3 regions of the Pseudarthrobacter sp. CCNWLW217 genome follow, and region 2 is predicted to be linked to each of the others. Evidence: riboswitches for the same ligand, from Rfam matches in the RefSeq annotation. Region 2 holds a riboswitch; each other region holds the start of a gene.
The links. A riboswitch is a leader RNA that binds a small molecule or an ion and turns the genes downstream of it on or off. The one in region 2 is predicted to bind S-adenosylmethionine.
Positions count from the first base shown of each region.

Region 1: linked by a shared signal. The riboswitch ahead of metX (homoserine O-acetyltransferase MetX) and the one ahead of V9L18_RS12190 (DUF1737 domain-containing protein) in region 2 are both predicted to bind S-adenosylmethionine.
Region 3: linked by a shared signal. The riboswitch ahead of V9L18_RS03665 (aminotransferase class V-fold PLP-dependent enzyme) and the one ahead of V9L18_RS12190 (DUF1737 domain-containing protein) in region 2 are both predicted to bind S-adenosylmethionine.

Region 1 covers NZ_JBBCBT010000010.1:19,607-29,677, forward strand. The annotation lists gene V9L18_RS12650 (histidine phosphatase family protein) at 1-361, opposite strand, end outside; gene V9L18_RS12655 (CPBP family intramembrane glutamic endopeptidase) at 447-1,223, shown strand; gene V9L18_RS12660 (VOC family protein) at 1,362-2,000, opposite strand; SAM riboswitch class IV at 2,173-2,288, shown strand; gene V9L18_RS12665 (bifunctional o-acetylhomoserine/o-acetylserine sulfhydrylase) at 2,332-3,651, shown strand; SAM riboswitch class IV at 3,774-3,889, shown strand; gene metX (homoserine O-acetyltransferase MetX) at 3,902-5,017, shown strand; gene V9L18_RS12675 (hypothetical protein) at 5,070-5,564, opposite strand; gene V9L18_RS12680 (winged helix DNA-binding domain-containing protein) at 5,578-6,783, opposite strand; gene V9L18_RS12685 (SGNH/GDSL hydrolase family protein) at 6,828-7,679, opposite strand; gene V9L18_RS12690 (alpha/beta hydrolase) at 7,775-8,425, shown strand; gene V9L18_RS12695 (RNA-binding S4 domain-containing protein) at 8,502-8,735, opposite strand; gene V9L18_RS12700 (DMT family transporter) at 8,769-9,758, shown strand; gene V9L18_RS12705 (glycine--tRNA ligase) at 9,907-10,071, shown strand, end outside.
Region 2 covers NZ_JBBCBT010000009.1:116,848-126,918, reverse strand. The annotation lists gene V9L18_RS12205 (hypothetical protein) at 1-172, shown strand, start outside; gene V9L18_RS12200 (O-succinylhomoserine sulfhydrylase) at 184-1,392, opposite strand; gene V9L18_RS12195 (rhodanese-like domain-containing protein) at 1,393-1,803, opposite strand; gene V9L18_RS12190 (DUF1737 domain-containing protein) at 1,800-2,057, opposite strand; SAM riboswitch class IV at 2,071-2,184, opposite strand; gene V9L18_RS12185 (hypothetical protein) at 2,291-2,794, shown strand; gene V9L18_RS12180 (acetyl-CoA C-acyltransferase) at 2,823-4,049, opposite strand; gene V9L18_RS12175 (hypothetical protein) at 4,284-4,532, opposite strand; gene V9L18_RS12170 (hypothetical protein) at 4,537-4,791, opposite strand; gene V9L18_RS12165 (TetR/AcrR family transcriptional regulator C-terminal domain-containing protein) at 5,082-5,789, shown strand; gene V9L18_RS12160 (pyridoxamine 5'-phosphate oxidase family protein) at 5,828-6,292, opposite strand; gene V9L18_RS12155 (NAD(P)-dependent alcohol dehydrogenase) at 6,442-7,482, opposite strand; gene V9L18_RS12150 (aminodeoxychorismate lyase) at 7,692-8,636, opposite strand; gene cls (cardiolipin synthase) at 8,731-10,071, shown strand, end outside.
Region 3 covers NZ_JBBCBT010000002.1:233,833-243,903, forward strand. The annotation lists gene V9L18_RS03630 (S1C family serine protease) at 87-1,067, shown strand; gene V9L18_RS03635 (hypothetical protein) at 1,074-1,211, opposite strand; gene V9L18_RS03640 (hypothetical protein) at 1,294-1,662, opposite strand; gene V9L18_RS03645 (fluoride efflux transporter FluC) at 1,742-2,152, opposite strand; gene V9L18_RS03650 (fluoride efflux transporter FluC) at 2,152-2,571, opposite strand; gene V9L18_RS03655 (metal-dependent transcriptional regulator) at 2,572-3,285, opposite strand; gene V9L18_RS03660 (class I SAM-dependent methyltransferase) at 3,317-4,075, opposite strand; gene V9L18_RS03665 (aminotransferase class V-fold PLP-dependent enzyme) at 4,144-5,580, opposite strand; SAM riboswitch class IV at 5,616-5,729, opposite strand; gene hisN (histidinol-phosphatase) at 5,889-6,701, opposite strand; gene rsgA (ribosome small subunit-dependent GTPase A) at 6,799-7,914, opposite strand; gene aroA (3-phosphoshikimate 1-carboxyvinyltransferase) at 7,914-9,296, opposite strand; gene V9L18_RS03685 (DoxX family protein) at 9,303-9,851, opposite strand; gene V9L18_RS03690 (sigma-70 family RNA polymerase sigma factor) at 10,061-10,071, shown strand, end outside.

The DNA.
Region 1 (10,071 bases), on a different contig from region 2:
AGCGGTAGAAGAAGTGGCCGTAGGCGTTGCGCAGTTCCTTCTGGTCCTCGATGTCTCCGCTGATCTGGAAGTTGGCCCAGTCCTGTTCCCGGAGGCGCGGCTCTTCGATCACCCGTTCCGTGAGGTTGCCGAGGTTGAGTGCTTCCAGGGTCTGATGGGCACGCAGGTACGGCGACACGTAGACGCAGACCTGGCGGCCATCAAGTTCCCGGCGGATCCGTTCGCCTGCCGCGGTGGCCTGCTCCAGGCCCAGGGGAGTCAGCGGGATCCGGTAGTCCGGCACGCGGTTGTAAATGGACGTATCAGCGTTGGCCATGGACTGGCCATGCCGGATCATGATGATTTTCCCTGGCGCGCTCATAAGCCCCAAGCATAAGTCCTGTGCCCACGCCCTCCCGGGAAGCCCAAATCAGGAAAGAACCAGAAACTGCAGGCAAGATGGGAACATGCTGGTTCCCTCCCGCCGTCGGCTGCGGCTCGAAGTATGGATCGTCCTGGGCCTGTCGCTGGGGCAGTCCGCTGTCTACTCAGTGGTGCAGCTGCTGGATAAGATGACGCGCGCCCCGCTGGCTGAAGGTACCTCCACGCTTAACCGCTCACAGAGCACCCGCGAATACTTTGACCTCACCTACCAGCTGCTGGACATCATCTTCGCGTTGGTTCCGGTCTTGCTGGTCATCTACTTCCTCACTGACCACCGGCAGTCCACCTCCGGGGCCCCGCAGGGCGGCTCGGCGTTCCGGAAGCTCGGCTTCGACTTTGCCCGGCCCGGTCGCGACGTGCTCCAGGGGCTGGGCCTCGCAGCGCTGATCGGCGTTCCGTCCCTCGGCCTATATGCTGCGGGCCGGGCCCTGGGCATCACCACCGCCATCATCCCCAGCGCACTGGATGCGTACTGGTGGACGGTGCCTGTGCTGATCCTGTCCGCACTGCGGCATGCCGTCGTGGAGGAAGTTATTGTGGTGGGGTACCTCCTGAACCGCTTCGGCGCGTTCGGCTGGAGCGTTCCGCTGGCGATCTTCGCCAGTTCCATGCTGCGCGGCAGCTACCACCTCTACCAGGGCTTCGGGCCCTTCATTGGGAACGCTGTGATGGGGGTGGTCTTCGCCTGGCTGTACACCAGGACCCGTCGCGTTATGCCGCTGGTCATTGCCCACGCCCTGCTGGACATCGTGGCGTTTGTTGGCTTCAGCCTGTTTGGGAAGGCCGTCGGCCTCGGTTAGGCAGACTAAGGCCGGGGAAGTTAAAGGGATTCGGCCGCCATCGGTGGGTGGCATCGTTGGCACCCGCTGATGGCGGCCGAAGTATGTTGCCGGGCATGGCTGCCTGGCAGGCCGTGCTGGCCCGGCGGAAGAAAGCAATCAGATGGTGACTGCTCCGGAGGCGGTCTCGAACGTGACGGACAGGATGCCGGGGGTCCCGTGCGGAGCTACCCAGTCCACGGCGACGTCCTCAAGTGGCTTCTCCACCGGTTCGCCCAGCCATTCGGTCACCCGTGCAGCGGAACCGGCGATGGTCAGGCAGGACATCTTGACATTGCTGTCGTAGGCGTTGGACGGGTGGAGGGCGGGATCGCCTTCCCACTTGAGCATGTACGGGACCTGCGGGTCCGCGATCAGGCCCAGGATGCCGATCTGCTTCCAGACCAGTTCGCGGCCGTCGGGAAACTTGCGGTTTCCGTTGACCGCGGAGCGGCCGAGGCGTGCTTCGAAGGGGGCGAGGTCGTCAACTTCGACGCACCACCCCATCCAGCCGCCGCCGGCAGCGGAGCGTGCCCGGACTGCCTGTCCGAACGGTGCCTTGTCCGATGCCGGGTGGTCAAGCACCTCGACTACTTCCAGATATTTGTGCCCCGCGAGAGGGATGATCATGTTCCGGGTTCCGAAACGGGGGTGCACTCCGCCCTTTACGGCTTCAACGCCGAGGGCGGACGAAATACGTTCGGTGGTGGCAGCCAGGCCATCGTGTTCACAGGCGTAAGAGACGTGATCCATGCGCATGCCCTCATCTTGGCACTTTGTGATCGGGCTCTCAGCTAAGGGTATCCTTACCAACTTTCGGGTGCGTCACGAGTGGACATCGGGCTTTCCATCACCCCCGGGAAGAGCGCCGGGTGACCATGTTCGTCACAATGCTGTTGCGCGCCGTCGAACGGTTCCTACACTGAACGCAGGTCATGAGCGCCAGCGCCAAGCCCCGGCTCGCTGGCCGGCAACCCTCCATCCGCGGTGGGGTGCCCCGGGTGAGGACCTGGCTGCCCGGCAACGGCCGGGCGGCAAGCGCGGCCCGTGGTGCTCCCAGCATGCCGGGCCCATGTCAAAGGAGCCTTGAATGTCCGACGGATGGTCTTTTGAAACCCGCCAGATCCACGCCGGCCAGGAGCCGGACAGCGCCACAGGGGCGCGTGCCCTCCCGATCTACCAGACGACGTCGTTCGTCTTCCCGAGTGCCGAAAGCGCCGCCAACCGCTTCGCGCTCGCAGAATTGGCACCGATCTATACGCGGATCGGCAACCCCACCCAGGACGCCGTGGAGCAACGGATCGCCAGCCTGGAAGGCGGGTTGGCCGCCCTCCTGTTGAGCTCGGGGCAGGCGGCCGAAACCTTCGCCATCCTCAATATCGCCGAAGCCGGGGACCATGTGGTGGCAAGCCCCAGCCTTTATGGCGGCACGTACAACCTGCTGGGGTACACGCTGAAGAAGTTCGGCATCTCGGTGACGTTCGTCGAGGACCCGGATAACCTGGACCAGTGGCGCGAGGCCGTCCGCCCGAACACCAAACTGTTCTTTGCCGAGGTCGTGTCCAACCCGCGCCAGGATGTCCTCGATATCGAAGGGGTGTCCCGGACCGCCCACGAGGCCGGCGTTCCGTTGGTGGTGGACAATACGCTCTCCACGCCGTACCTCATACGCCCGCTGGAGTGGGGCGCCGATATTGTGGTCCACTCGGCCACCAAATACCTTGGCGGACACGGATCGGCGATCGCGGGGGTGATCGTGGACTCCGGCAACTTCGACTTCGGTCAAGACCCGGATAGGTTCCCTGGTTTCAACACCCCGGATCCCACCTACAACGGGCTGGTCTATGCCCGTGACCTTGGCGCGGGCGGCGCCTTGGGCGCCAATCTGTCCTACATCCTCAAAGCCCGCGTCCAGCTCCTCCGAGACCTCGGCTCCGCAGTATCGCCCTTCAACGCGTTCCTCATCGCCCAGGGCCTGGAGACGCTGAGCCTGCGGGTCGAGCGGCACGTTGAGAACGCCGTTGCGGTGGCGCAGTGGCTGGAAGCCCGTGACGACGTCGAGTCGGTAGCGTACGCGGGGCTGCCCTCGAGCCCCTGGTACGAGCGCGGACGCAAGTACGGCCCCAAGGGCACAGGAGCCGTGGTGGCCTTCAACCTGGCCGGCGGGGCCGAGGCGGGCAAGCGGTTTGTGGACGCCTTGGAGCTCCACAGCCATGTGGCGAACATCGGCGACGTGAGGTCCCTGGTCATCCACCCTGCGTCCACCACCCATAGCCAGCTCTCCCCGGAGCAGCAGGCAATTGCGGGCGTTACGCCGGGGCTGGTCCGCCTCTCCGTGGGCATCGAACACATCGATGACATCCTGGCGGACCTGGAGGCAGGTTTCCGGGCGGCCAAGGCCGCTCTCTAAGGCGGTTTCAGCGCCGGATTCCCGGCCCCGGGAGTCCGGCGCCCGGCAGGAGAGGCATTGTGGAGTCACAAACCAGTCACACTCTTAGCCAGATCCGGGGCTGGTTTCGTACACTCGGAGAAGGTCATGAGTGCCAGCGACAGCCCCGGCTTGCTGGCCGGCAACCCTCCTTTCGCGGCGGGGTGCCCCGGGTGAAGACCTGGCCTGCCGGTCATTCGACGGCCGGCAAGCGCGTAGAAAAGGTCTCCACATGACGATTACCGTCTCCCGTACCGCAGTACCCGAAAACGGCGTGGTCCGTTACGCCAGCATCGGCGGCCTTGAACTGGAAGCGGGCGGATACCTGCCCGAGGTCACGCTCGCCTATGAAACGTGGGGAACGCTCAATGAGGACGGCTCCAACGCCGTCCTCATTGAGCACGCCCTCACCGGCAGCACGCACGTGACACGCGGTGACAGCGACGAGCCGGGCTGGTGGGAGCAACTTGCCGGTCCAGGTGCGCCGGTGGACACGGACAGGTTCTTTGTGGTGTCCATCAACATTGTGGGCGGCTGCTACGGTTCCACCGGGCCGTCCTCGCCTGCTCCCGACGGCCGGCCCTGGGGTTCCCGCTTTCCGCTGGTGACCCTCCGTGACAGCACCGCCGCCGAGGCCCGGTTGGCGGACCAGCTGGGCATCCGGAGCTGGTACGCGGTGCTGGGCGGTTCCATGGGCGGTGCCCGTGCCTTGGAGTGGGCGCTCATTTACCCCGAACGGGTGGAGCGTTGCGCCGTGATCTCGATCGGTGCCGCCAGCACCGCCGAGCAGATCGCCTTTGCGCAGGCCCAGACGCTCGCCATCCGCCAGGACGCCAACTTCAACGGTGGCGACTACTATGGAGGGCCTTTCCCGGAGGACGGGCTGGCCCTGGCGCGGCGGATCGCCCACATCACCTATCGATCAGCCCAGGAGTTCGATGGGCGGTTCGGGCGGACGGCCCAGACTCCCGAAACGCCGCTGCGGGCAGCCGCGCTGGGGGACCGTGGGCGCTACCAGGTGGAGAGTTACCTTGACCACCAGGGCAGCAAGCTTGTCCGCCGCTTTGATGCCAACAGCTACATCGCCATCACCGAGGCCCTCATGAGCCACGACGTCTGCCGGGGGAGGGGAACCCTCAGCGAAACCCTGGCGAGGGCCTCCGCAAAGTTCTTTGTTGCCGCGGTGGACTCGGACCGGCTTTACTTCCCGTCGCAGTCGCACGAGCTCGCTGCCGCGCTTCCGGGAGCCGTGGATGTCCACGTTATCGAAGCGCCCATTGGCCATGACGGCTTCCTGACCGAGATCGGCCAGCTGGGGAGCCAACTCCGGAAGAATTTCCTGGTCTGACCGGGCACCTCACGGCGCCACGAACGTTCCGGAAGCCTAGGAAGCCGTCTGGTCAGCCGTCCATGATTTCGGAGCGCCGCTTCATGTATTCGTCCACGGCCATCTCGCCGTTGCTGTACTGCTGGTCTAGTTCCGCGAGTTTGCGGGCCCGATAGCCCTGGGGGGCCGACGGCGGCGGGGGAGTTGCAGGGGCGGCAGGCTTTTGGGGTGCCTCCGCTGCCTGTCCCGGCACAGGCTGGCCGTAGGGCGGGAACTGCTGGTCTGCGGGCGGCACTGGCATCATGGGCGGCAGCGGCTGGCTGGGCGGCAGGGGCTGCGGGCCGTTGATCTGGCGGAATCCGCCGCTCATGTAATCCTGCTGCGTGTAGCCGTCCCGCGGCTGGCGGCTCTGGGGCCCGGGGAACTGGCCCCCGCCCGGAAACTGGTCGGGGTAACGCCCGGAAAAGCTCTGGTCCTGGTTCCGCTTGTTGACGGATTTCCGGTACATCCGCATCGCCATCGGAATCAGGAACGACAAAATGATGATCCAGAAGAACAAGCTGTTCACGGTGTAACGCCTCTCATGTGTGTCCTTCCAGCTTAGCCCCGGACGGCACCCGGACCGCGGGGATGCCCAGGAAAGCCGCGTACCTGTCCACGGCGTCGCCGATGGCAGCGTCCAGCGCAGAGCCTGGTGCCGGATCGGTGGAGGCGAACAGCCGGATATCCAGTTCGCAGCGGCCCGAAAGCAGTGTGTGCCGCCAGGAGCCCGCCATCCGACCGTCCAGCAGCACCACGTGCATCAGGGCACCGTCGACAGGAAGCGCCGGGGCGGAGCCGCCCAGGTAGTGCCTTGTTGCGGAGTAGCCCATCACATATTCGTCGTAGCACTGGATGAGGTCGATCCGAGGTCCGCTGGGCTGGCTGCCGGTCTCGTCACCGGAGCCGCCAGGCCCGGCATTGTGATAGAACACCACGCCGTCAATCGCTGTTGTGCCGAGGGCCCAGGGATCCCGGTCCATGGCAAGAAGCACGCCCTGCCGGACATCGGCCATCGTGAGCCCCGACCAGTCGGCGCAATCTTTGACCGTCGCGGGGCCGCGGCTCGTGAAATACCGCACGGCGAGTTCGGCCAGCGCGTCTTCCCGGGTGGGAACTTTCACAGGTCCCGCCGGGACCCGCTCATCAAAGTGGGCGTAGGTCTGCTTCAGAGCACCGCCCCGGCTCCGCACCGGCGAACCACTCACCAGCACGCCGCTGATTTCGGCGTGCATGATGAGGTAGGCGAGTTCCAGTCCTTTTCCCGCGTAGCCGGCAGACTGAAGAGTGGCCGCGAGCTGTTCCCGGGTCTTGTGGTTTCCGTCGGCGACGGCCCTGGCCAGCACCTCCTCGCTCCGGGCGGCCACGGCGGCGTCGATGCCGGTGCGGCGGTACATGCCGGCATTGCCTTGGTGGAGCCGGGGCGCGGACAGGGCCAGCAGCCACCGCAGATCGTCCCGGTGGACAAAATGCCAGGTGGGCCGGAGGATATGCGTGCGCAGGATCCGGCCGTCTGCCACGGCCTCCTCGACGTCCGCGGCCGTTGCGGCTGGCCTTCCATCGATGGAATGGTCCAGGTCCCCGAAGGTGTGCTGTGAGGCGCGCTGCGCCAGGCTCCAGCGGGCGTAGGGAAATTCCTGTGCCTGCACGGCCAGCAGCTTGCGCAGGGCAGCCTCGGGAGATTCCGCGGCCGGTCCCCGGAGCATCTGGGACCGGAGACGCAGCCGCACCACCGTATCCGGTTCCATGGCCATCCCCCGTTGCACCCTGCCGGCCCCGGGCCGTTCCGCCGCTAGTGCCGGCCCGCGTCGGTGGAACCGAGCGGACCTTCACCGGATCCCAAGGGGACGCCCGGACCGAACACGGGTCCCGGCGTCGGGCGCTTAGCGGTGATCCCATCGCCGGAGGAACGGTGACGGAGCCTCCGCACTACCCACGGCACAAAGTATTCGCGTGCCCACACAAGGTCCCCGGTGCGGGCCTCACGCCAGGTGCGGGGTGGCAGCGGCTTGGGCTGCAGCGGCTCCAGTGTATGGCTGACGTTGAGTGCGTCCAGGACCATGGCCGCGATGGTGTGGTGTCCCAGGGGAGAGAAGTGCAGCCGGTCCTCGTCCCACATCTGCGGGTCGCTGAGCTGCCGCAGGGACCACATGTCGGCGATGATGGCGTCATGCCGGGCCGCGACGGTCCGCAGGTTCTCGTTATAGATGGCCACCTTGCTGCGGACCCGGCCCAGGACTGACGACCCGGTGTCCGGGCCATTGAAGAGCACCACCGTGGCTCCGCCCATGCCCAAAATCTGCACCACCGAATCGAGCTTCTCCGCGAGGGCGTCGGGGTCGCCGCCGGGCCGGATGAGGTCGTTCCCGCCGGCTGAAAGCGTCACCAAATCAGGCTTCAGGGCAAGGCACGGTGCAAGCTGCTGGTCCACGATCTGCTGGAGGAGCCTGCCCCGCACGGCGAGGTTGGCGTAGGCGAAATCCTCCTGGCCCCGGCCCAGCTCCTCTGCTACCCGGTCAGCCCAGCCGCGGTAGCCACCGGGGCGGGACGGTTCGGGGTCGCCGATCCCCTCCGTGAAGGAGTCGCCCATGGCCACATAGCGGGTCCAGGGATGGGATTCCACAGCGGAAGGCGGGTTCTGCATGGCTTTGGCTTCACTCACGGTCCTATCCTGCCTGTTCGTTCTCAAGCTACGCCAACGTAGGTTGTTACCGTCGGGTAACTGTAAGAATGGAAACCATGACTGAAGCCGAAGTATTTCCTGCCCCTGTTGTTTTGTGGTCCCAGCCCGAGGACCAGCGCGACGGAAAGCCGTTGCTGGTGCTGCTTCACGGGTACGGCGCCAACGAGCAGGATCTCCTGAGCCTTGCAGACATGCTGCCGGCGGACTTTGCGGTGGCTTCGGTGCGTGCTCCGATGGCCATGGGGCCGGGCTTTACCTGGTTCCCGCTGACGGCGTCGATCGACTACTCCCTGGACGCCGTGAAGAAGGCCTCCGGCTACCTACTGAAATGGATTGACACCATTAGGGTTGGCCATCCCTCGGTGACGCTGCTCGGCTTCTCCATGGGCATGGCCATGGCTACCACGCTGCTGCGGCAGCGCCCCACTGACTTCGCTGCCGTCGTCGGCCTTTCCGGCTTTGCGATTGACGCGGGCGATGATCCCACGTTCCGCGACTCCGAACTGGATGGCAGCATCCCCATGTTCTGGGGCCGAGACCAGCAGGACCCTGTGATCACCCCGGACAAGATCGACTTCACCATGGGCTGGGTCCGCAAGCACGTGAAGCTCACGAAGGTGCTCTACACGGGCATGTGGCACGGCATCAACCAGCAGGAGATCGGGCACGTGTCCGAGTTCCTGACGCACGAGGTCCTGAAGAAGTAAGGATTACTGAGCCAGAAAAGCGGACGACGGCGGCGCGCGGCCGCAGTGTCCGGCCCGCCGCACGCCGTCGGGAATATCAGGCCTGCGGCGCGACGACCTTCACGGTCTGACCGTTGACGGTGACGGTGTCGCCGTTATGCAGCTGGCGCCCGCGGCGGTCATCTATATCCCCGTTGACTTTGACGAGACCGTTCTTGATCAGCTCGGCTGCCTCCACGCCGTCCTCCACGAGGCTGGCAAGCTTCAGGAGCTGGCCGAGGCGGATCATGCTGTCGCGGATGGGGATCTCTTCAATATCCGGGTTGCTCATACAAGCAATGATGCCTGACGTAAGGTGAATTCAATGACCCACACCCCCCGGCTGCCGTTGCTGGCAGGCCTTCCGATGGCAGTCGGAGCAGGCCTGGCCATCCCGGTCCAGGGAAGGATCAACGGCGCCCTCGGTGCCAGGCTCAATGACGGGATCGCCGCGTCCGTGGTGAGTTTCAGCACAGGCCTGGTCCTGATGGTGCTGATTTCGCTGGTCCTGCCTAAGGGGCGCGCTGGCCTGGCGAGGATCGTTCCCGCCGTCCGCAGCCGCGCCTTTCCTCCCGTTTATGTCCTGGCCGGCGGAATTGGGGCGCTCTTCGTCTTTGCCCAGTCCTTCACGGTCGGGCTCCTGGGCGTTGCCCTGTTCACCGTGGCCACCGTGACCGGCCAGACCCTGAGCGGCCTGCTGGTGGACCGTTTGGGCATCGGCCCTGCCGGCAAGAAGCCGGTGACCGGCATCCGGATCATCGGTTGCGTCCTGACCATCGCCGCTGTGGCTTGGGCTGTGTCCCCGCGGTTCGCAGCGGGGTCCGGGTCCGGTACAGCGTCCGACGGCGGTCCCGCCGCCTTGCTGCTGCCGCTCCTGCTCCCCGTGGCGGCGGGTTTCCTGATGAGCTTCCAGCAGGCCATGAACGGAACCGCCACCGTCCACTACGGCACGCCCATCGCCGCGACGCTGGTCAACTTCGTGGCAGGCACTTTGGTGCTGTGGACGGCCTGGGGAATCAAGGTTGCGCTGGCAGGGCCGGGAAGCCCGCTGCCGGGGGAGTGGTGGTACTACGTCGGCGGACCCATGGGCTGCGTGTTTATCGGACTCGGTGCTCTTCTGGTCCGCAGCCTCGGGGTCCTGGTCACGGGGCTTGGCATGATCGCCGGGCAACTTCTGGGTTCCCTTGGCCTTGACCTCCTGATCCCAGCTCCGGGTACCATCGTGGCGCCCGCCACCGTGCTGGGCACCATCCTCACGTTGGCCGCCATCGTCCTGGCCACACTGCCCTGGCCCCGGGGCGCCTTCCGGAGGTAGCGGCCGGTAGGCTAGGACACGCAGCTTTCTGCAATGTTTCCTTCGCCCGCCCCGCCCGGCCACCAGAGGTGTTTCGCCCACGGTGATCCCGGGGGCCAGATAACCCGCGGACCGCACCCAGCGGCCCTGTAGAAATTGGAGTTCCACCATGGCACCAAAATCCGTTCTCGATCAGGTCATTTCCCTCTCCAAACGGAGGGGCTTCGTGTTCCAGGCCGGTGAGATCTACGGTGGTTCACGTTCTGCATGGGACTACGGGCCCCTTGGTGCCGAGTTGAAGGAAAACATCAAGCGCCAGTGGTGGCAGTCCATG
Region 2 (10,071 bases):
CGGGATCGAGCATCCGGACAGGGAAACGCGGACGGACATCATCATTGATCCCGACACAGGGCTGCTGATCGGAGAACGAGTGGTCACGCTGACACCTGGCGAGACCTTCCCAGCCGGAACAGCGACCGCTTGGACCTCGGTTGAGACCTCAGTGGTCAATTCCGCCCCGTAAGCAGGCGCCGATCAGATCTGCTTGAGCGCCTGTTCCAGGTCGCGGATGAGGTCGTCCGCGTCCTCAAGGCCCACGGACAGCCGCACCACGCCGTCGCTGAGCCCGATAGCGGCGCGGCCTTCGGGACCCATGGCACGGTGGGTGGTGGTGGCCGGGTGCGTGATGAGGGACTTGGCATCGCCCAGGTTGTTGGAGATGTCGATGATCCGCAGCGCGTCCAGCAGCGCAAAGGCGGCGTCCTTGCCGGAGCGGCCGTCCGTCGTCGCGAGCTCCAGGGTGAGCACGGTCCCGCCGGCCTTCATCTGCTTGGCCGCGAGCTCGTACTGCGGGTGCGATTTCAGCATGGGGTACTTGACCCAGCTGACGGCAGGCTGCTGTTCGAGCCATTCGGCCAGCCGCAGTGCCGTGGCTGAGGAATGGTTCACGCGCAGGGCCATGGTTTCCAAGCCCTTGGTAAGTACCCAGGCGTTGAAGGCCGACAGCGACGGGCCGGTGTGCCGCATGAGCTGCTTGACCGGCCCGTCGATGAATTCCTTGGTGCCCAGGATGGCGCCGCCCATGACTCGGCCCTGGCCGTCGATGTGCTTGGTGCCCGAGTACACAATCACGTCCGCGCCGAGCTGGCCGCAGCGCTGCAGCAGGGGTGTGGCAAAGACGTTGTCGACGACGACGGTAGCGCCGGCGGCGTGCGCCAGTTCGCTGACCGCGGCGATGTCCACGATTTCCTGCATCGGGTTGGACGGCGATTCGAAGAACACTGCCGTGGTGGGCTCCGACAGGGCCGCACGCCACTGCTCCAGGTCCGGTCCGTCGACGAACACCGTCTCAACACCCCAGCGGGGCAGGATCTCGTTCAGGATCACAAAGCAGGAGCCGAACAGTGAGCGGGCTGCCACTACGCGGTCGCCAGCGGCCAGCAGGGCACCCAGGGCGGTGAACACGGCGGACATTCCCGACGCCGTTGCGAAGCACGCCTCAGTGCCTTCGAGCAGGCGGAGCCGTTCCTGGAAGGTGGCCACGGACGGGTTGCCGTAGCGGGAGTAGACAAAGCGCTCGTCCTCGCCGGTGAAGGCGCGCTCCGCTGCGGCGGCGGACTCGTAGACGAATCCGGAGTTCAGGAACACCGGTTCGGTGGTCTCCTGGAAGTTGGTGCGGTCCAGCCCGCCGCGGACGGCCTGGGTGTCAGGGCTCCAGCCGGCGGCATCTTCGTTGAAGGTCACTTAGTTCTTTCCCAGGTTGGTTGGCAGGCCGCGGTTCTTCCAGCCGTTGACGGTGCGCTCGCCGTAGCGGTCCGGTTCGCCTTCGAAGCCCTCCAGGACGTTGTAGGAGGTGAAGCCGGCTTGGGTTGCGGCGATGGCAGCGGAGACGGAGCGCTGGCCTGAGCGGCAGATGAACAGGAGTTCGGTGCCGGTGTCCTCCGGCGCCTGCTGCCTCAGGTCGGTGAGGAACTCGGGGTTGGGGATGCCGCCGGGGAACGTCCACTGGATGAACAGGGGGTCGTTGTCGGTTGCCTTGGTGTCAGGGATGCCGATGTGCGCCCACTCACCCTCGGTGCGGACATCCACCAGGATGGCGCCCTGCTCCAGCTTGGTCCAGGCTTCCTGCGGGGTGAGGTCTCCGGCGTAGCTCACGCGTGGCCCTCGCCTTCGAACTCAAGGTCTTCCACAGCGGTGGCGACGGCGGCGTCCGCACTGGCGATGGCGGCCGGGAGGATGAGTGCCTGCGCCACAATCACCTGGCCGCCGTTGGACGTGGCAGCCGGGCTGCCGTGCAGGACATAGCCTTCGGCCAGGGCGGTGGAAATCCGCTCACAGAAATTACGGTCGTCCGGGCCTGTGATGAGCCGGTACGACAGTTTTTCTTCAGGGGCAGGTGCGTCAGACACGACGGATCTCCTTCTCTCACGCTTGCAACTCGAATGTCGATATGCCGAGTATTCACCTGAGGCACCCCGCCGCGAAAGGGAGGGTTGCCGACCGGCCAGTCAGGGCTTGGCGCCGGTTCTCATTACTCCTCAAAAACGTAACACTTGGCCCGCCTGGCCGCACCGCCGCCGTCGTCATGTTCCGTAACCAACACGTGCTTCCGCGGCCGTCACCCGGACGGGACAATCAGTCCATGGGGAAATCTGGGCGGGGACTGGCTGTATTCGCGCGTTTGAGGACTGCCGCTGCATTCCTCGTACTGGCCACGGTGGCCACGGGGTTGAGTGGTTGCCGGGACGTCTTCGCGCCGCCGCCCTGCATGCCGCCCGCGTACACAGTCACGCCGTCGGAAGCCAAACCCGGTGAGCAGGTTACGGTCAGCGCGCAGGACACCAACTGCGATGCGCGCTACGGGCAGAACGCGCAGGTCCAGGTGACGGTGCGGGACGCCTTTGGATCGCTGATGCTGGAGGAACTCGCACCCATGAGCGACGACGGCGCGTTTACTTTTGTGTTCACCGTCCCGCCGGGCGCGGCTCCCGGCAAGGCGGCAGTGGGGGCGCACCCGTACAACCTGGATTGGTGCGACGACACCGGGGTTAACAACCGGGCCGGCGCGGGGCCCAGGACGCTTGTTCTGGTCTCGTGTGCCGAGCGCCTGGTGCCGTTGCTAATACTGGCGGGTACCGGGGCCTGAGCAGCGGCGACGCCCGTGGGGACGGGCGTCAGGCCCTGAGGATGAGGGCCTCGCCCTGGCCGCCGCCGCCGCACAAGGCCACGACGCCGATGCCGCCGCCGCGCCGTTTCAACGCCAGGGCCTGGTGCAGGACCAGCCGTGCCCCCGAGGCGCCGACGGGGTGGCCCAGCGCGATCGCCCCGCCCTCGGCGTTGATCTTCTCCGCAGAAATGCCAAGGTCCTGGGCTGACTGGATGATCACCGAGGCGAACGCTTCGTTGATTTCCACCAAGTCCAGGTCCTCCACCGAAATCCCTTCTGCGCGGAGTGCTCTTTCGATGGCGCGGGACGGCTGGGAATGTAAAGAGCCGTCCGGCCCGGCCGTCTGCCCGTGGGCGGCGATCTCGGCAATCCAGGTGAGCCCCGCCCGTTCGGCGGCCGCCTTGCTGGCCACCACGACGGCGGCCGCGCCGTCGGAGAGGGGAGAGGCGGAACCTGCGGTGATGGTGGCTGAGTCGGCCGTGGAGAAGGCGGGCATAAGCGCCGCCAGGGCCTCCGCCGTCGTGCCCGGCCGGATCCCCTCATCGGCATCGACGGTGACGGCAGGGCCGCGGCGCTGCGGGATATACAGGGGAACGATCTCTTCGGCGAGCAGTCCCGCATTCCGCGCGGCTTCGGCCCTCTGGTGGGAGCGGGCGGCAACTTCGTCCTGCTCCCCGCGGCTGATGCCGCGCTCGGCATTGCCGGCATCGGTGGCGGCGCCCTGCAGGATTCCGGAGATGGGATCCTGGAGGGCGTCGTGGTTCAGGGAATCGACCAGCGGGGTATCGCCGATGGCCACGCCGGTACGCAGGCGGGGCAGCAGGTGCGGGGCGTTGGTCATGGATTCCTGGCCGGCGGCCACGACGAAATCAGCCTCCCCGGCGCGGATCATCCGTGCCGCGTCGATCACGGCGGTCAGCCCGGAGAGGCAGAGTTTGTTGATGGTGACCGTGGGGACATCCCAGCCGATGCCTGCCCCCAGGCTTGCCTGCCGGGCCGGTCCCTGGCCGGCTCCTGCCTGGATGACCTGCCCCACGATTACCGCATGTACCTGCCCCGGCGCCACACCTGCGCGTTCCAGCGCATGGCGGATCGCATGTGCGCCCAGTTCGCTGGAGGAGAGGGAAGACAGGCTGCCGCGGAAACGGCCGAAAGGGGTGCGGGCACCTCCGAGGATGACGGCAGTGCGGTCCTCGTGGGCCGGGAACGTGTTGGCCGTGGCGTCGTTGACCATGATGCTGCCTTTCGGTGGAGGCGAGGCCCGGGCCACGTCTATGCGCGCCCGCGGTGCATTTTCCTCAAGCATGTCACGGGCGGTGGCGGTGCGGGAATGGAACGCAGGAAGGGCCGGGTGGTCCCGGCCCTTCCAGTGCTGCCAGCCAGCCGGTCGCCTGCGCCCGCTTCTTCGGGACCGCAGGATCTAGGCGGGATGGACGTTGTCAGGTGGCTGTTTCGGCGGTGAGGCTGTTCACGTCGCAGCCTGGTGTGATGCCCTCGCCAGCACGGCGGCCATGAGCTCAGAGGTGGTTGCCAGGACGCGGGAGCCCCGGCACTGCGAGCAGCTGACGGCGGCCGCCAAAGTGTTCTTGCGTGCATCGAGAACCACCACCGAGTCCACCGCCAGGTAGGAATCGGTGTCACAGTCTGCGCACCACGGCCGCCCGCCCCGTGGCTGGAAAGAATCCCGTGGCAGGTAAGTGCAGAAGGGTTTCTCCATGGGCTTAGACCAGGCCGGGGTAACTCGTCAGTATGTAATCAGCTGCTGCCGGGCCCTTCATGCGCAGGCCGTTTTGGTCGGGGTTGATCCGGCGGGACATGGCAGCCCAGAAAGTGGTTTCGGCGCGGGGGGTCTGCTGGTTGAGGAAACACCAGCTGGTGTAAAGGCCATACAGGGGATCGCGGGCAAGGGTGACATCAGGTTCACCGACGCACGTTGTAGCTTCGCGGAGGAATTTGTCGAACTGCGAATGTGCCATGATCGGCTTCTCTTTCGCCAGGTGCAGTTGGTGCCGCCGTTCGGCTACAGCAGCGCGAACCTCAACGCCGTGCACGTGGGCATTCAGGGGTATTCGTGTGCCAGGACGGAGTCCGGACTGGCTAAGAGTTTGATTTGGCTGGCCTGTCCAGCCAGCAACGCGGTCCCTTGTCTGAAACCCGCGCCTACATTTTGCTCTACAACGTAGACTTTACGCGTAGACTACGTATTAGGCAAGCGTCTTTATTTTTACTATCCCAGCCGACGCTACAACGCACAGGATGGAATCCCATGCCCTCCCCGAAGAGTCCGGAGAATGAAATGGCGAGCCCCAAGCCGCGCCTGAGCAGGGAACTGGTGCTCTCCGCGGCCTTGGAACTCGTGGATTCCGAGGGCCTCGACTCGCTGACGATGCGCCGCTTGGGGCAGGTGCTGGAACGCGATCCAATGAGCCTCTACCGCTACGCAGAGAACCGCGCCGCCCTGCTGGACGGGGTGTCCGAGATGGTCCTCAATGAGCTCGCCATCTTCCCGGCCGATCCCGACTGGAAGGCGCAGCTGCGCCGCATTGCCCACGACCTGCGGCTCCTGGCACTCCGCCACCCAAACGTTATTCCCCTGCTGGTGACACGGCCGCTCTCCACGCCCCTGGGCCTGCGGCCGTTGGGTACCGTGCGGCCATTGGAGCAGATCCTGGGCTTGCTGATCGACGCCGGGTTCACGCCCACGGATGCCTTGCACGTGTACCGGGCGTACTACGGCTTCCTCTACGGCCACATCCTCAACGAGCTCCAGGAGTTCATCGTGGACCCGGAGGAAAACGAAGCCCTCCTACGGCTGGGGCTGCATCGCTTGCCGGCCAAGGACTTCCCCCGGCTCCGGGCATTGGCGCCGGTCTTGGCTGATTACGACGGCGAGGCGGAACTCGATCAGGGGATCACCATTCTGCTGTCCGGGCTGGAGACCCAACTTTCCCGGGCAATCGCCGCAACACCATGAGCTTGCGGCGCCAATGAACTCGGCAGCGCGCCGTCGTACTACTCGAATGAAGCGCGACGGCGGTCGGACAGCCTTGTGTTCCAGACGTCCGGTTTGTTGACCTTGAAACGGCGCCCGGTCAGGGCGCGCGGTGTGAGCCGTACGTAGTGGTTCTTCGCGCCAGGGTGCCAGGGCTCCAGGTTGAGGTTGTCCACGGCGGCCTTGTCTTCCGGGTCCTCGATCACTTCAATGTCGCCGCGGGCCACCACGCTCCAGGCTGTTTCTGTGTGCGGGTCATAACCATCACATTCCAGCGCTGCCGGCTTCTCCGTCAGCGCTGCCCAAAGCTTGGTAACTCCGGAGGTCCGGAACACGAGGCTCCGGCGGTCCAGCACGAAATTCACCGGAAAGATCTCAGGATGGTCGTCCACGATGACGGCGATCCGCCCCAGGGTCTCATCGGCCAGCAGTTCCCAGCACTCGTCGAACGTCAATTTGTCATCAGGCACTTCGGTGGAGGTCATGGACCACACCCTACGGCTCCTGCGGCCGGTCCAAAAGGGGGTTGTGCCCGCCCGGTTGGGAGCTGCGCCCCGCTTCCGGCAGCGGCCGGTTCCGCGGGCGCGGCGGGGGAACCTGCAAAAAGTCGAAGGCTCCCCGCCGCATCCGAGGGTTAGCGCGTTGAGGTGTCGATGACGAACCGGTAGCGCACGTCGGACGCCAGCACGCGTTCGTAGGCGTCGTTGATCTTGCTCGCCGGGATGACCTCGATCTCGGCGCCGAGGTTGTGTTCGGCGCAGAAGTCGAGCATTTCCTGGGTCTCGCGGATGCCGCCGATCGCTGATCCGGCGAAGGAGCGCCGTCCCAGGATCAGTGAGAAGACGTTGACCGGGAGCGGCTCGGCCGGAGCGCCCACGTTCACCAGGGCGCCGTCGAGGGTCAGCAGCTGCAGGTAGGCGCTGATGTCGATCGGTGCGCTGACGGTGTTGATGATCAGGTCGAACGTGTTGGCCAGGTCCGTGAACGTGGTTTCGTCGCTTGTGGCGTAGTAGTGGTCCGCGCCGAGCCTCAGCCCGTCCTCCTGCTTTTTCAGCGACTGGGAGAGCACCGTGACCTCCGCGCCCATGGCATGCGCGAGTTTGACGGCCATGTGGCCGAGGCCGCCAAGGCCGACGACGGCGACCTTCTTACCGGGGCCCGCGCCCCAGTGCCGCAGCGGGGAGTACGTAGTGATGCCCGCGCACAGCAGGGGAGCGGCGGCGTCGAGCTCGATCCCTTCCGGGATGGTGACCACGAAGTCCTCGGTCACCACCACGTGCGTGGAGTAGCCGCCCTGGGTGATGGTGCCGTCGCGGTCCACGGCGCCGTACGTGCCGGTCATGCCGTTGAGGCAGTACTGCTCCTCGCCCTTTTGGCAGTTGACGCATTCGCGGCAGGAGTTGACCATGCAGCCCACGCCCACCCGATCGCCCACGGCGTGCTTGGTGACGGCGGAACCGACCTCCGTGACGATGCCGGCGATTTCATGGCCGGGCGCCAGCGGGTACTGCTGGGGTCCCCAGTCGCCGCGGACGGTGTGGATATCTGAGTGGCAGATGCCGGCAAACTTGATCTCGATCAGGACGTCATGGGCGCCGACATCGCGGCGTTCGATGGTGGTGGGGATGAGGTCGCCCGTTGCGGACGGGGCAGCGTAAGCATTAGCGGTAAGCATTGTTCTCCGTAAGTTGGGTATGGGATCGCTTCGTTGGGTGGAAGATATCGCTACTTAATCAGCAAACCCTCTGGCGCAGCTGGGTGGAAGGCCCTGCTGGTACAGGTACTGGCAGAGCCTCCCACGGGAACACGGGGCAGCCCTCGCCTGAAAGTGTGCGCGGCCGTCCTGGCAGGCAGACAGGCACGCAGGCAGGCACGCAGGCAGGCCTATTGGATCCCGGCGAACAGCTCGCTCAGTTCGGCCGTCAGCTGCTTCTGGACGGCTGGCGTTCCAATTTCCTTGCCGTCAATGTGGTTCACGGGAGCAAGCAGCCGGATGCTGGAAATGAGCCAGACGGCATCGGCATCCAGGAGGTCCTGCGGCTCCAAGGGGCCGTAGCCAAGTTCCCACCCCGCGGCTTTGGCGGCGGTGAAGAGCGCACCCTGGGATGTCCCGGCAAGAATGCCGCTGTCCAGTTGCGGCGTGATGAGCCTCTTGATGGTGCGGCTGCCTGCGGCGCCGCCGTCGTCGGACGTTTCCACGTGCGCGAGCAGCACGGTGGAAGTGGGACCCTCCAGGACGCGTCCGTCGGAGGACGTGAAGATGACGTCGTCGGCGCCCAGTTTGTGGGCATGCCGCAACGCCGCCATGTTCACCGCGTAGGACAGGGTTTTGGCGCCCATCAGCAGCCATGGCGCGCGTTCGGCAACGCCACTGTCATAACCGCGGTCCAGCAGGATGACGTCGATTCCGGTTTCGCGCTGGCGGCGGCTGGCGGCGCCTACGGGGGACACCTGGACCCAGCATGTGGGAGTGGCGGCGCCCTCCACTCCGCGCGTCACCACCAGCTTCACCACGAGTTCGTCCTCCGCCGGTGAGGATGCGGGATGCTGGGTCCGGTGTTCCTCCACGGCTGTTCCGATGGCCGCGCGCCATTGGTCCTGGCCTGGAATCACCAGGTCCAGTGCCTCCGCCGAACCTTCCAGCCGGTTCAAATGCGCTTGGAGCTTCCGCACTGCTCCGCCCACGGCCAGCATGGTCTCGAAAACACCGTCACCGCGCGTTGCCCCCTGGTCAGTGGCCATCAGTTGGGGCTGTGAGGCGTCGGCCAGCCGGCCGGCAGGGAACTCGGAATCCAGGAAAACGAGCACCACGGAAGCAGGAGAAGTCATGGCTCCAGCTTAGTCCGGCTGCCCGCGGCTAAGCTGTGGTCATCGCCCTGGCCGGAACCCGTCCGGAGGGCGCACACAGTCCGGGGGTTCTGAAGTGTTGTGGCCGTTTTCCCTTGCCGGCACCGTGCCGGGTTGGCTGACCCTGCTGCTGGCCGCCGCCGACCTGGTGATCCGGGTGGCGGCCCTGGGCATCATCCCCGGCAACCGGCGTCCCACCACCGCCATGGCCTGGCTGCTTGTCATCTTCTTTGTCCCCTTCGTGGGACTGGTCCTGTTCCTACTGTTCGGCAACTTCAAGCTCTCCAGCCGCCGCCGCGAACAGCAGGAGACCGTCAACGCCAGGGTGCGTTCGGGCATCTCCGCGCTCGCCGACGTCGAAAGTGAATACCCGGGACCGGAATGGGTCACCTCCGCCGGAGAGCTGAACCGCAGGCTGGGCTCCCTTCCCATGGTGGACGGCAACTCGGTGGACCTCATTCCCGGCTATCCGGACTCGATCCTGGCCATGACCGAGGCGGTGAGCAAAGCCAAAAAGTTCATCAACGCCGAGTTCTACATCATGAGCACGGACCACATCACCGATGACCTGCTCACCGCGATGGAAGAAGCTGCTGAGCGGGGCGTTGAAGTCCGGGTGCTTTTCGACCACATCGGCACCCTGCGGATCAAGGGCTACCGCAAGCTGCTCAAACGGCTTCGGGCAGGAAAAATCCAGTGGAAGCGCATGCTCCCGCTGTTGCCCATCCACGGTCAGTGGCGCCGGCCGGACCTGCGCAACCACCGCAAGATCATGGTGATCGACGGCGAACTCGCCTTCACTGGCTCGCAGAACCTGATCGAGCCCTCCTACAACAACCCCAAGCACCGCAAGGCGGGCCGCGAATGGGTGGAGCTGATGGCCTGCCTGCGCGGTCCCATCGTCACCACGCTCAACGTGGTCTTTGCCACCGACTGGCTCAGCGAAACCGACGAGTCCCTGGAACACCAGCTGCAGCTTCCGGCCAACCCGGCTCCCGGAAACGTCACCGCACAGGTGGTTCCTAGCGGGCCGGGGTTCATCACCGAAAACAACCTGCGGCTGTTCACCACGCTGATCTACTCCGCCCAGCACCGGATCTCCATCTGCAGCCCCTACTTCGTGCCCGACGACTCGCTGCTTTACGCCATCACGACGGCGGCGCAGCGGGGCGTGGACGTGGAACTGTTCGTCTCCGAGAAGGGGGACCAGTTCCTGGTGCACCACGCGCAGCAGTCCTACTATGAGGCGTTGCTGGAAGCTGGAGTGAAGATCTACCTCTACAGGGCTCCTTTTGTGCTCCACGCCAAGCACTTCACGATCGACGACGAAGTGGCGGTCCTGGGCTCGAGCAACATGGACATGCGTTCGTTCTCGCTGAACATGGAAGTGTCCGTGATGCTCCTGGGCGCGGAAATC
Region 3 (10,071 bases), on a different contig from region 2:
TAGGACCGCAGGCCGAATGGTTGAGACAAATAGGACCAGCAGCCAGTCCGGAGCCAATCGGCTGCCATAACCCCAGGAGGTGGGCCATGGACCAGGTGCGGAAGCCCGGTTCACCAGCGTCCGACGACGGGCCTCTGGACTCGTACTCGGAGACGGTCATGCGCGTGGCCGAGACAGTCACCCCACACGTTGCCGCCATTGAAATGACGGGAAACCGCCGTAATGGACGATTTCGTGTGGGCGCCGGATCGGCGGTGCTGTTCACGGAGGACGGTTACCTGCTGACAAACTCCCACGTAGTGGCCGGTACCCGCCAAGGCAACGCTGTTTTCGCGGACGGTGCCCGCACCGACTTGGAGCTCGTGGGCGCCGATCCATTGTCCGATCTTGCCGTTGTGCGCGGCCGCGCGCCCAAAGTCCCTCCCGCCGAGTTCGGCGACGCGGAAACCCTGCGGGTGGGGCAGCTCGTCGTTGCGGTGGGAAACCCGCTGGGGCTGGCCGGATCCGTGACTGCTGGCGTCGTCAGCGGCCTGGGCAGGGCCATACCAGTCTGGGCAGGAGGCAACCGGAGGGTGATCGAGGACGTTATCCAAACGGATGCGGCCCTGAACGCCGGGAGTTCCGGCGGTGCGCTGGCGGACACCCACGGGCGTATTGTCGGCATCAATACAGCGGTGGCCGGTGCCGGGCTGGGGCTGGCGGTGCCCATCAATGCAACCACGCGAAGGATCATCGCGGCGTTGCTGGCTGACGGGCGCGTTCGCCGGGCCTACCTTGGCGTCGTCAGCACGCCCATCCGCCTAAATGCCAGTGCCGTGGTCCGGACAGGGCAGCGGGACGGGCTGCGCGTGGTGGAGGTCCTGGCAGGTTCGCCCGCGGACCGGGCAGGCCTGGCGGCGGGCGACATCATCCTGACAGCAGGCGGCCGTCCCGTCAGCAACGCTGAAAGCCTGCAGAAGCTGCTGTTCGCCGACGCTATCGGCCAGCCCCTGCGGATTGCGGTGCTGAGGGACGGCAAAGAAACTGACCTTGTTGCCGTACCCGAAGAAATGGCGGCTAACGGGTAGTGGCCGCTACCGGCGCTTCTTCAGGTGCGCGACCGGATCCTGCGGGCCGTCAATGGGGCTCTTGGCCTTCTTTTCGGCGCGTTTCTCTTTGATGGTCTTGACCGGCTTCTTGGACAGATTCTGGTGAGGTGTCTTGTCAGGCATGGCGTGCTCCCTTATTAGGCGGGACGGCGTACGTCCCATCTCGTAAATTACGCCTGATTCGCCCTTAAGGAAATGCCCGGATTCAGTCCGGGACGGCGACGTCCGCGATGCCCACAAACCGGGTCCCAACGCCGTCGAACTCGCTGCGGACAAAGCCCGGACGTGGGGGCGGCAGCTCACTGGGAGCATGGTGACCGCAGCTGACATAGGTAAACTCGGGCCACCATTTCTTGGGCCGCGCCGCTTCCTCGTAGCCGCACACGGCACATTCCAGATGAACCCACACAGGACGCTTCCCGGTGCGGTTTGCCCTCGATTGGACAAGCCAGGGCGGCGGGTTGTCCAGGATTTCGCCGAGGTCGGCTTCCGTCAGCCATTTTGGGATGCCATGGCGTTGGGCCATCTCCAGGGGTACATCGAGGGCAATTGCCGCGTCACGTCTGCTAATCATCACAGTCAACGATACGGGACTGCGTTAGAGGCCGCCGCCGCCCACCAGGCAACCGGAAGCACAGAGTGCGCTGATTCAGCTAGGACGCAAGGGCGATGCCCACAGCAGCAGCGGCGAATCCCGCGAGTAGATTGGCCGCCACGTTCAAGGCTGCCGCGGCAATCCGGGATTCAGCCAGCAGCCTGATGGTGGCGGTTGTCCATGAACTAAAAGTAGTCAGGCCGCCGGCGAGGCCAGTTGCCACAGCGGCATGGAGGTCTTCGGGCAGTCCCAGCCGTCCTGTCACTCCAACGGAGAGCCCTATGATCAGGCACCCGGCTACGTTGACCACCAGGGTGGCCCACGGCCAGTGCTGGGGCGTCCGACCGGCGGCGTCCTTGGCGCGCGGGCCCGTGGAGGTAGCGGCGGGCCGATGAGCGAACCAGCTGTCCACGGCGAAGCGCAGCAGAGCACCGGCCACGCCGAAGACGCCTACCAGCATTGCGGCGATCACGCAGGGGCTCCGGAGCGGTCGGCCAGCACTTTGCCCGTCCTCCAGCCAGCGGCCGCGGCGCCGAACCCCAGCAGAAGTGAAAGGCCGAGGTACGCAATCCACACCAAGTGGAGGTTGGCACGGGAGAACTGATCCACCGCGAACACCACTGCGGAAAACGTCGTGAAGGATCCCAGCAGACCGGGCCCGAGCCCCGCCCGGAGCCAGAAAGCCGTGCGGGGCCTTGCGATCCAGAACGTAGTCAGGGCTGCCAGGACAAAGCTCCCGGCCGCGTTGATGCCCAGCGTGGTCCAGGGCATCATTCCCGCGGCATCAGGGAAGGCCAGGCCCAGGCCGTACCGGAGTTCGGTCCCGAGGAGTCCGCCGCCGGCCACCGCCAGCCATGCACGCCAGCCAGGTGCCCCAGTGCCGGCCATTCAGCCGTTTCCGAGGACGCAGCCGGCGTGCGGCGCGTCGCTGTGCACCCACAAGGCCGAGGTGATTTCATCAGCGAGGTCATACTCCCGAGTCTTCCCCGCGGAGCTGATTCGCACTACAAGTGCCCCGCCGAATGGCTTGCGGCCCACTACCTCCACCTCGGCGTCGAGGTCGATCTCCTCGGCAGACAGGTACCGGAGCAAGTCAGGGTTCTCATCGCTGATTCGGGTGATCCGGCCGGTGTGTCCCTGATCCAATTCATTCATCAGGTGGGCGTGTGGCATCCGGACCGTGCCATCGGCGCCGGGGATGGGGTCGCCGTGGGGATCCCGAAGTGGATTTCCCAGTTTCGCCGCCATCCGCTCAATAAACGTGTCCGAGACGGCGTGTTCGAGATGCTCGGCCTCATCATGGACCTCATCCCAGCTGTAGCCAAGTTGTTGGACCAGATAGGTTTCGATCAGCCGGTGCCGCCTGACCATGGAGAGCGCAAGCCGCACGCCGGCGTCGGTGAGGGTGATTGCGCTGTACGGCTTGTGGTCCACCAGGCCCTGGTCCTTGAGCTTGCGGACCATCTCGGACACGGAGGAGTTTGCCACACCCAGCCGTTGCGCAAGTTGGGAGGAGGTAATGGGTTTGTCCTGCCACTCCGTGAAGGAGTAGATGACCTTGACGTAGTCCTCGATGGAGGAGGAGGGCGCGCTGGTCTTCACGACACCAAGCCTACCCGTTGCGCGGAGGGCGTCACGCTTTTGCGGCCCGCCATGTCAGGGTGAGGTAGGGCAGTCCCAGGCCCGCGCCGGGGGAGTGTCCCAGATGGTCGTGGAGGTACCAGTCCAGGTTCGCGAGGACCTTGGCGCGGGTGGTATCGCCGGAACGGAGGTAGTAGCTCCGCGACTTGGCAAGCTCCATGATCTCTGTCGTGGTGAGCGCGTCTTCCCAGCGGGTAACATGGCTTTCCAGCTCCACGAACTCCGGTCCCAAGGGCGGCTGGAAGTGCGGCCGGTAGACATCCCCGGCGTGCATGATGCGGGAAAGCCGGTGAACCCAAGGGACTGAAGTGTCCAACTGGTTCCAGATCAGCCCCAACCTTCCGCCGGCGCGGAGAACCCGTGAAAGCTCCGTACTGGCGGCCAGGGGATCGCACCAGTGCCATGCCTGCGCCACGCTGACGACGTCGAACGAGGAGTCCGCGAATCCCGTCGCCTCGGCAGTGCCCACAGTGGCCGCAACACCGGGGTGCATGATCCGCAACTGGTCGAGCATGTCTGCGGAGGGGTCCACGGCGGAAACGGTCAATCCGCGGTCGAGCAGCAGGACCGTGAATTTTCCGGTGCCGGCTCCCACGTCCAGGGCATCCCGGGCCCCCGCCGGAATAAGCCAGTCGGCCGAATCGCCGGGGTAACCGGGGCGCACGCGTTCGTAGTGTTCGCCTCCGTCCTGGAAGCTCTGACCAAGCTCCTGACGGCGTACGTCGTCAAGTTTGGGGCCACCCCGCGCCACGTGCAGCCTCCTTCGCCAGATGCCCTTGGGTATCCTTCGAATTTACCGCATGAGCCGGGTAACCCGGATCAGTCGTCGATGCAGGGGGCAGCGCCTGCCGTGCCAGGCGTATTGGGTGCCCAGTCCGGGTATTTGCGGGTGTCGTTAGCCGGAACCCAGCGGCCCGAGTCAACCACATAGTCCCAGCCCAGGCCGGTTCGGCGGAGTTCCTCGATGCCAGCCAGCAGACGCTGGGCGTCTTCGAGGCGGGACCCAACGCCGAAGCTTGCCCGCAGGGAGCCGGACGGGAGGCCCAGGCGCTTCAGCAGGGGGTGGGCACAGAACCGGCCGTCGCGGAGGCCTACGCCGTGTTCTGCTGACAGGTAGGCAGCCACCAGGCCGGCGTCGTAGCCTTCCACCGAGAAGTTCACTACGCCGATGGTGTCGGTGTCCGGATCGGTGTCCTTGAAGATCTGGTGTACCGTCACGCCTTCGATCTTCTGCAGACCCTCCACCAGGAACGACCGGATAGCCGACTCGTGGGCGTGCCACCGGTCCTGATCCAGCGATGCGATGACCTGGGTGGCGCGAGCCAGTGTGGCGGCGCCCAGGACATTGGGCGAACCGCCCTCGTGCCGGGCTGGGCCGGTGGCCCAGCTGACGCCGTCGAGCCTGGCCTCCCGCACCGCGCCGCCACCGGCAAGATGCGGCGTGCCCGCGTCGAGCCAGTCCGACCGCCCCACGAGGACGCCTGCGCCGAAGGGCGCGTAGAGCTTGTGGCCCGAGAAAGCGAGGTAGTCGACGTCGTCGGCGCTGATGTTGATCCGGCGATGCGGCGCGAGCTGCGCGGCATCGACGACGATCCGGGCGCCGTGCTGGTGGGCAAGGGCGGCGAGGGCACGGATGGGCAGGATTTCGCCGGTGACGTTGGAGGCGCCCGTGACGGCGAGCAGGCTGATTCCGCCCTGTTCCAGTTCGGCACGGAGGGCCTCGATGGTGCCGGCCACGGTGTCGGCCGCAACGACGCTGCGGTGCGGGACGCCCTGCCACGGCAGGAGGTTGGCGTGGTGCTCGATGTCGAGGTACAAAACCTCCCCCGTGGGGCGGCCGTCCGCGGACGGAAGGCACCCGGCGAGGAGGTTCAGGGAGTCCGTGGTGTTCCTGGTGAAGATGACGGAGTCACCGGGCCGGCCTCCCACGAAGTCACGCACGATGTTCCGGGCGTTCTCGTAGACGGACGTGCTGATCTGGGATGCGTAGCCGGCGCCGCGGTGGACGCTGGCGTAGAACGGCAGGATCTCGTTGAGGTAGGCGGAGACAACCGAGAGGGCCGGGGCAGAGGCGCCGTAGTCCAGGTTGGCGTAACGCACGTGGCCGCCCTGGATCAGCGGGGCCTGGATTTCGGCGCCGGTGACGGCGGAGAGCGGCCGTCCGGCAACGGCGAGCCGTTCGCTGAACAGGGCTGCGGTGTCGTTTGCGGCCAGGGTACGGACGGCGGAGTTGGGGGAGACGGTGGCTGTTGTCACAGAGACCTCACTTTAGAGGGACTCCCTGTCCCGGGAATCCGCGCTTGCCGGGTCCGTTCCGGACCGGCCTGGTCGTCACCCGGGGCACCCCACCGCGAATGGAGGGTTGCCGGCCAGCAAACCGGGGTTTCGCGCTGGCACTCGTGACCTGTTAAGAGCGTAGAACATGGGCGGGGCGGGCAGGAAGCCCGTCCGAATGTTAAGGCTTTTGTTACGCGCGGATGGAAATACCCATGGTTATCCGAAGATACGACGGCGGACGCCCCCATCAGGAGGCGTCCGCCGTTGATAATTCGGCACTTGGGCTGCTAGAGGAGGTCGTCCAGGTCGGGGTTGAGCCGTTTGAGGACTTCCGAATGCAGGATGGAGTTCGTCGCCAGCGCGTTGCCGCCAAACGGACCGTCTTCACCCTCGAGGGAGGTGAAGCGGCCGCCGGCCTCCACCACGATCGGGACCAGTGCCGCCATGTCGTAGAGATTCAGCTCCGGCTCACACGCAATGTCCACGGAGCCTTCGGCCACCATGCAGTAGGACCAGAAGTCGCCGTAGGCACGCGTGCGCCAGACGTCTTCGGTGAGCCCAAGGAAGTCATCCAGGTTCCCGCGGTCCCTCCAGCCGCTCAGGCTGGAGTAGGACAGGGAAGCGTCCGAGAGTTTCGACACGTCTGAGACCTTCAGCCGGGTGGCCGCAGCCAGTGACCGGCCCATGTAGGCGCCTGCGCCCTTGGCAGCCCACCAACGCTTGCCCAGGGCAGGGGCACTGACGACGCCGACGACGGGCTCTCCTTCGTCCACAAGCGCAATCAGTGTTGCCCACACCGGTACGCCACGGACAAAGTTCTTGGTGCCGTCGATGGGGTCGATGATCCAACGCCGGGAGCCATGGCCTGAACTGCCGAATTCCTCGCCCAGGACCGCATCGCGGGGGCGGGAACGGGAGAGCTGGCCACGGATGGCTTCTTCGGCGGCCTTATCGGCATCAGTGACCGGGGTCAGGTCCGGCTTGGTCTCGACGTGGAGGTCCAGTGCCTTGAAGCGGCTCATGGTCTGGTCGTCCACGGAATCGGCCAGCACGTGGGCCAGGCGCAGGTCATCGTTGTAGCTCGAAGCGGGTTGGATCATGGTTCCAAACTACCGTCAAAGCGCCGTGTGGTTGGGGACCCCGGCTTCGGGCGGCGTCCTGAACAGCCTGGGCGCTGCTCCCAGCCGGCCGGGCGGGTCAGTTGACGCTGCCCAATTCCTTGGTTTCCTGCCCCTCCATGCGGGGATCGGTGCCGAGTAGGCGACGGAGGGACGCGAGCCTGGCGGGTCCGGTTGGGCCCGCATGGCCTTCGGCAACCCAGGAGTCCAGGCCGCAATTGACTGCGCTGGCATTGTGTTTGCAGCCGCGCTCGCACGCATCCGTGCCCGGTTCCAGGTCCGGAAAGGAGCGGAGGATGCGGTCTGCGTCGACATGCGCCAGTCCGAAAGACCGGATGCCGGGGGTGTCGATGATCCAGCTTCCAGCAGGGGCGTCGGCCAGCTTAAGGGCCAGGGCCGAGGAGGACGTGTGGCGTCCGCGGCCTGTCACGGCGTTGACTCCGCCAGTGGCTCGCTCGGCTCCGGTCAGGGCGTTCACCATGGTGGACTTGCCTACGCCTGAGTGTCCCAGCATCACCGTGACCTTGCCATCGAGGTAGGCCCGAAGCTGGGCGACGGCATCGCTGTCGAGGCGCGCCGAGAGCCCGTCGTCGGAGCGGGCATCGATGCCGGATGCAGCGGCGTCGGCCGTCCGGCTGATGATGACCGGGAAGTCCAGGTGCTCGTAGTTCGACAGAAGTTCGGCAGGGTCTTTGACATCGGCTTTCGTGACCAGCAGGATCGGCTCGATGCCGGCGTCGTAGGCGGCGACGAGTGCGCGGTCAATGAAGCCGGTGCGTGGTTCGGGATTTGCCGCCGCCACCACAACAACAAGCTGGTCGGCGTTGGCCACGACTGCCCGTTCAACGGGGTCGGTATCATCGGCGCTGCGCCGCAGGAGTGTCCTGCGGTCCTGGATCCGGACCAGCCGGGCCAGCGTGTCCGGTTCCCCGGAGACATCTCCCACCAATGAAACGAAGTCGCCAGCGACCACGGGGGACCGGCGGAGTTCCCGTGCCCGTGCGGCGATGATGGTGCGTTCTTCCCCTGAATCTTCGCCGACCACCGCTGTGTATCGGCCGCGGTCCACGGTGATGATCCGTCCTGTCACGGCGTCGTCGTGGCTGGGGCGGTCCTTCGTGCGGGGTCGGGAACCCTTCTTGCTGGGGCGGATCCGGACGTCGGATTCGTCCCAGGAGTCAGTGCTGCGTGCCACTATGCGTTACCAGCGGGTCCCGGCGTACCAGGTTCCTGGCCCTGCGCGATCATGTTTTCCCACAGCCGCGGGAAATCGGGCATGGTCTTGGCCGTGGTGGCGATGTCTTCTACTTCTATGCCCTCCACTGCGAGGCCCAGTATCGCCCCTGCAGTTGCCATTCGATGGTCCGCATAGCTGTGGACGACGCCGGAATGCAGCTTGGCCGGGCGGATCACCAGCCCGTCGCTGGTTTCCTCGGCGTCGCCGCCCAGCCGGTTGATCTCCGCGACCAGGGCGGCGAGCCGGTCAGTCTCATGGCCGCGGAGGTGTGCGATCCCGCTGAGCCGGGAGGGGCCGCTGGCAAGCGCGCAGAGCGCCGCGACAGTGGGGGCAAGCTCACTGGTTTCATCAAAGTCGGCGCCCTTGATCTGAGCTCCGCCGGTGACAGTGAGGACGCCGTCGGCCAGGCTGACCGTGGCGCCCATGTCCGCAAGGATACTGCGCCAGAGGTCACCCACCTGCGTGGTTCCAGTGGGCCAGTTGGGAATCCGGACCGTGCCGCTGGTGGCCAATGCGGCGGCCAAGAAAGGGCCGGCGTTGGAAAGGTCCTGCTCAATGCGCTGGTCAAACGCTCGGATAGTTCCTGGCGCCACGACCCAGTGATTGGGGACGGAATCATCCACGGACACGCCCACGCCGCGAAGGACTGCCACTGTCATGTTGATGTGGTCCAGGCTCGGCACCGGCTTACCGACATGCTCCAGGTGCAGCCCCTCGGTAAAGCGTGCACCCACCAGCAGTAACGCAGAGACAAACTGGGACGATGCACTGGCGTCGATCACCAGATGTCCGCCCCGGACTTCCCCGGTTCCGGCCACGTCAAAGGGCAGGGACGCCGGTGTCCCGCCGTCCTCTGCCGTCACGGCCACACCGAGCGCCTTCAGGGCTTCGATGATGGTCCCCATGGGGCGGTTCCTGGCGTGCGGATCGCCGTCGAACACGCTGACGCCGTTCCGCAGTGCAGCGAGCGGAGGAACAAAGCGCATGACGGTGCCGGCCAGTCCGCAGTCGATCCGGGCCAGCGACGACGGCGCGTCCTGGCTGAGGGGAACGACCTCAAGGTCCGGGCCGAAGGCTCCGTCGCCGGGAACTTCTGTGATGGAAGCCCCCAACTGCCGCAGGGCCTCAATCATCAGGGCGGAGTCCCTGGAGTGCAGCGGAGCGCGGAGCCGGGACGGTCCGTCAGCCAGCGCCGCCAGGACGAGGAACCGGTTGGTCAGGGACTTCGAACCCGGCACGGTCACCGTGGCATTGATGGGCCTGGTGGCGAACGGTGCGGGCCAGAGCGGAAGAGCTTCGGCAGCGTCAGGCTGCGAAAGGGCGGTAGTGGATCCGGTCATGCGTCCTTATGCCCCCGTTGCCTGGTCCACCACACGACGCACGGCCTTGTCGGCCTTGTGGAGTTTCTTCCCAGTGCTCTTGCGGGCGTCAGCTGCCAGGTGCGAAGCGCCCTTCCTGGCGTCGGCAGCGAGGTGTTCCGCTCGCCAGGCCAACCCTGGCTTACCGGCAGTATCCACCGAAGCCAGCAGGGCCCCGCCGCTCAGGGACAGGTTCTTCAGGAGCTGGTTGCGGCGTGCCACACGGGCCTCTTTGGTGCTGATGTCGGCGCTGCGCCATTCGACGAATGTGTTAAGGGCAGAGATGACCGTGAGCAGCGTCGCAGAGAACCGCGCGAACTTGCCCAGGCCAAACAGCACTCCGGCGCCCACCTGCACCCCGCCGATGACCCGGGCCAGTGTCTTGTCTTCCGTACGGAAAGGCAGTGAGGCCGTGGCTTTGCGCAGAAGCGGCGACAGCTGCTGGGCAGTGTCATCCGCGTTCTTGAGCTTATCCAGTCCTGCGAGTACGAAGCTGGATGCCAGCATGGGCCGGGCGAGGGTACGGACAAAGGACATGGATTTCCTCCTGGCTGGACGAACCGCGTCGAATGCGGCGGAGTCGGTTCTAGTCTTGCACTTTTGGGGAATATTTGCCCGCCACTAAAGGTTATGGATTGCGGGTCCGGCAGTGACGGACGAATCACGGCGCACACTGCGCCATGGCGGTTGGGTTGCGGGCTGCAGGTCCGGGCGCATCGAACGGTACAGGGAAATGGAGTTGGCCTTTGGGGTTGGT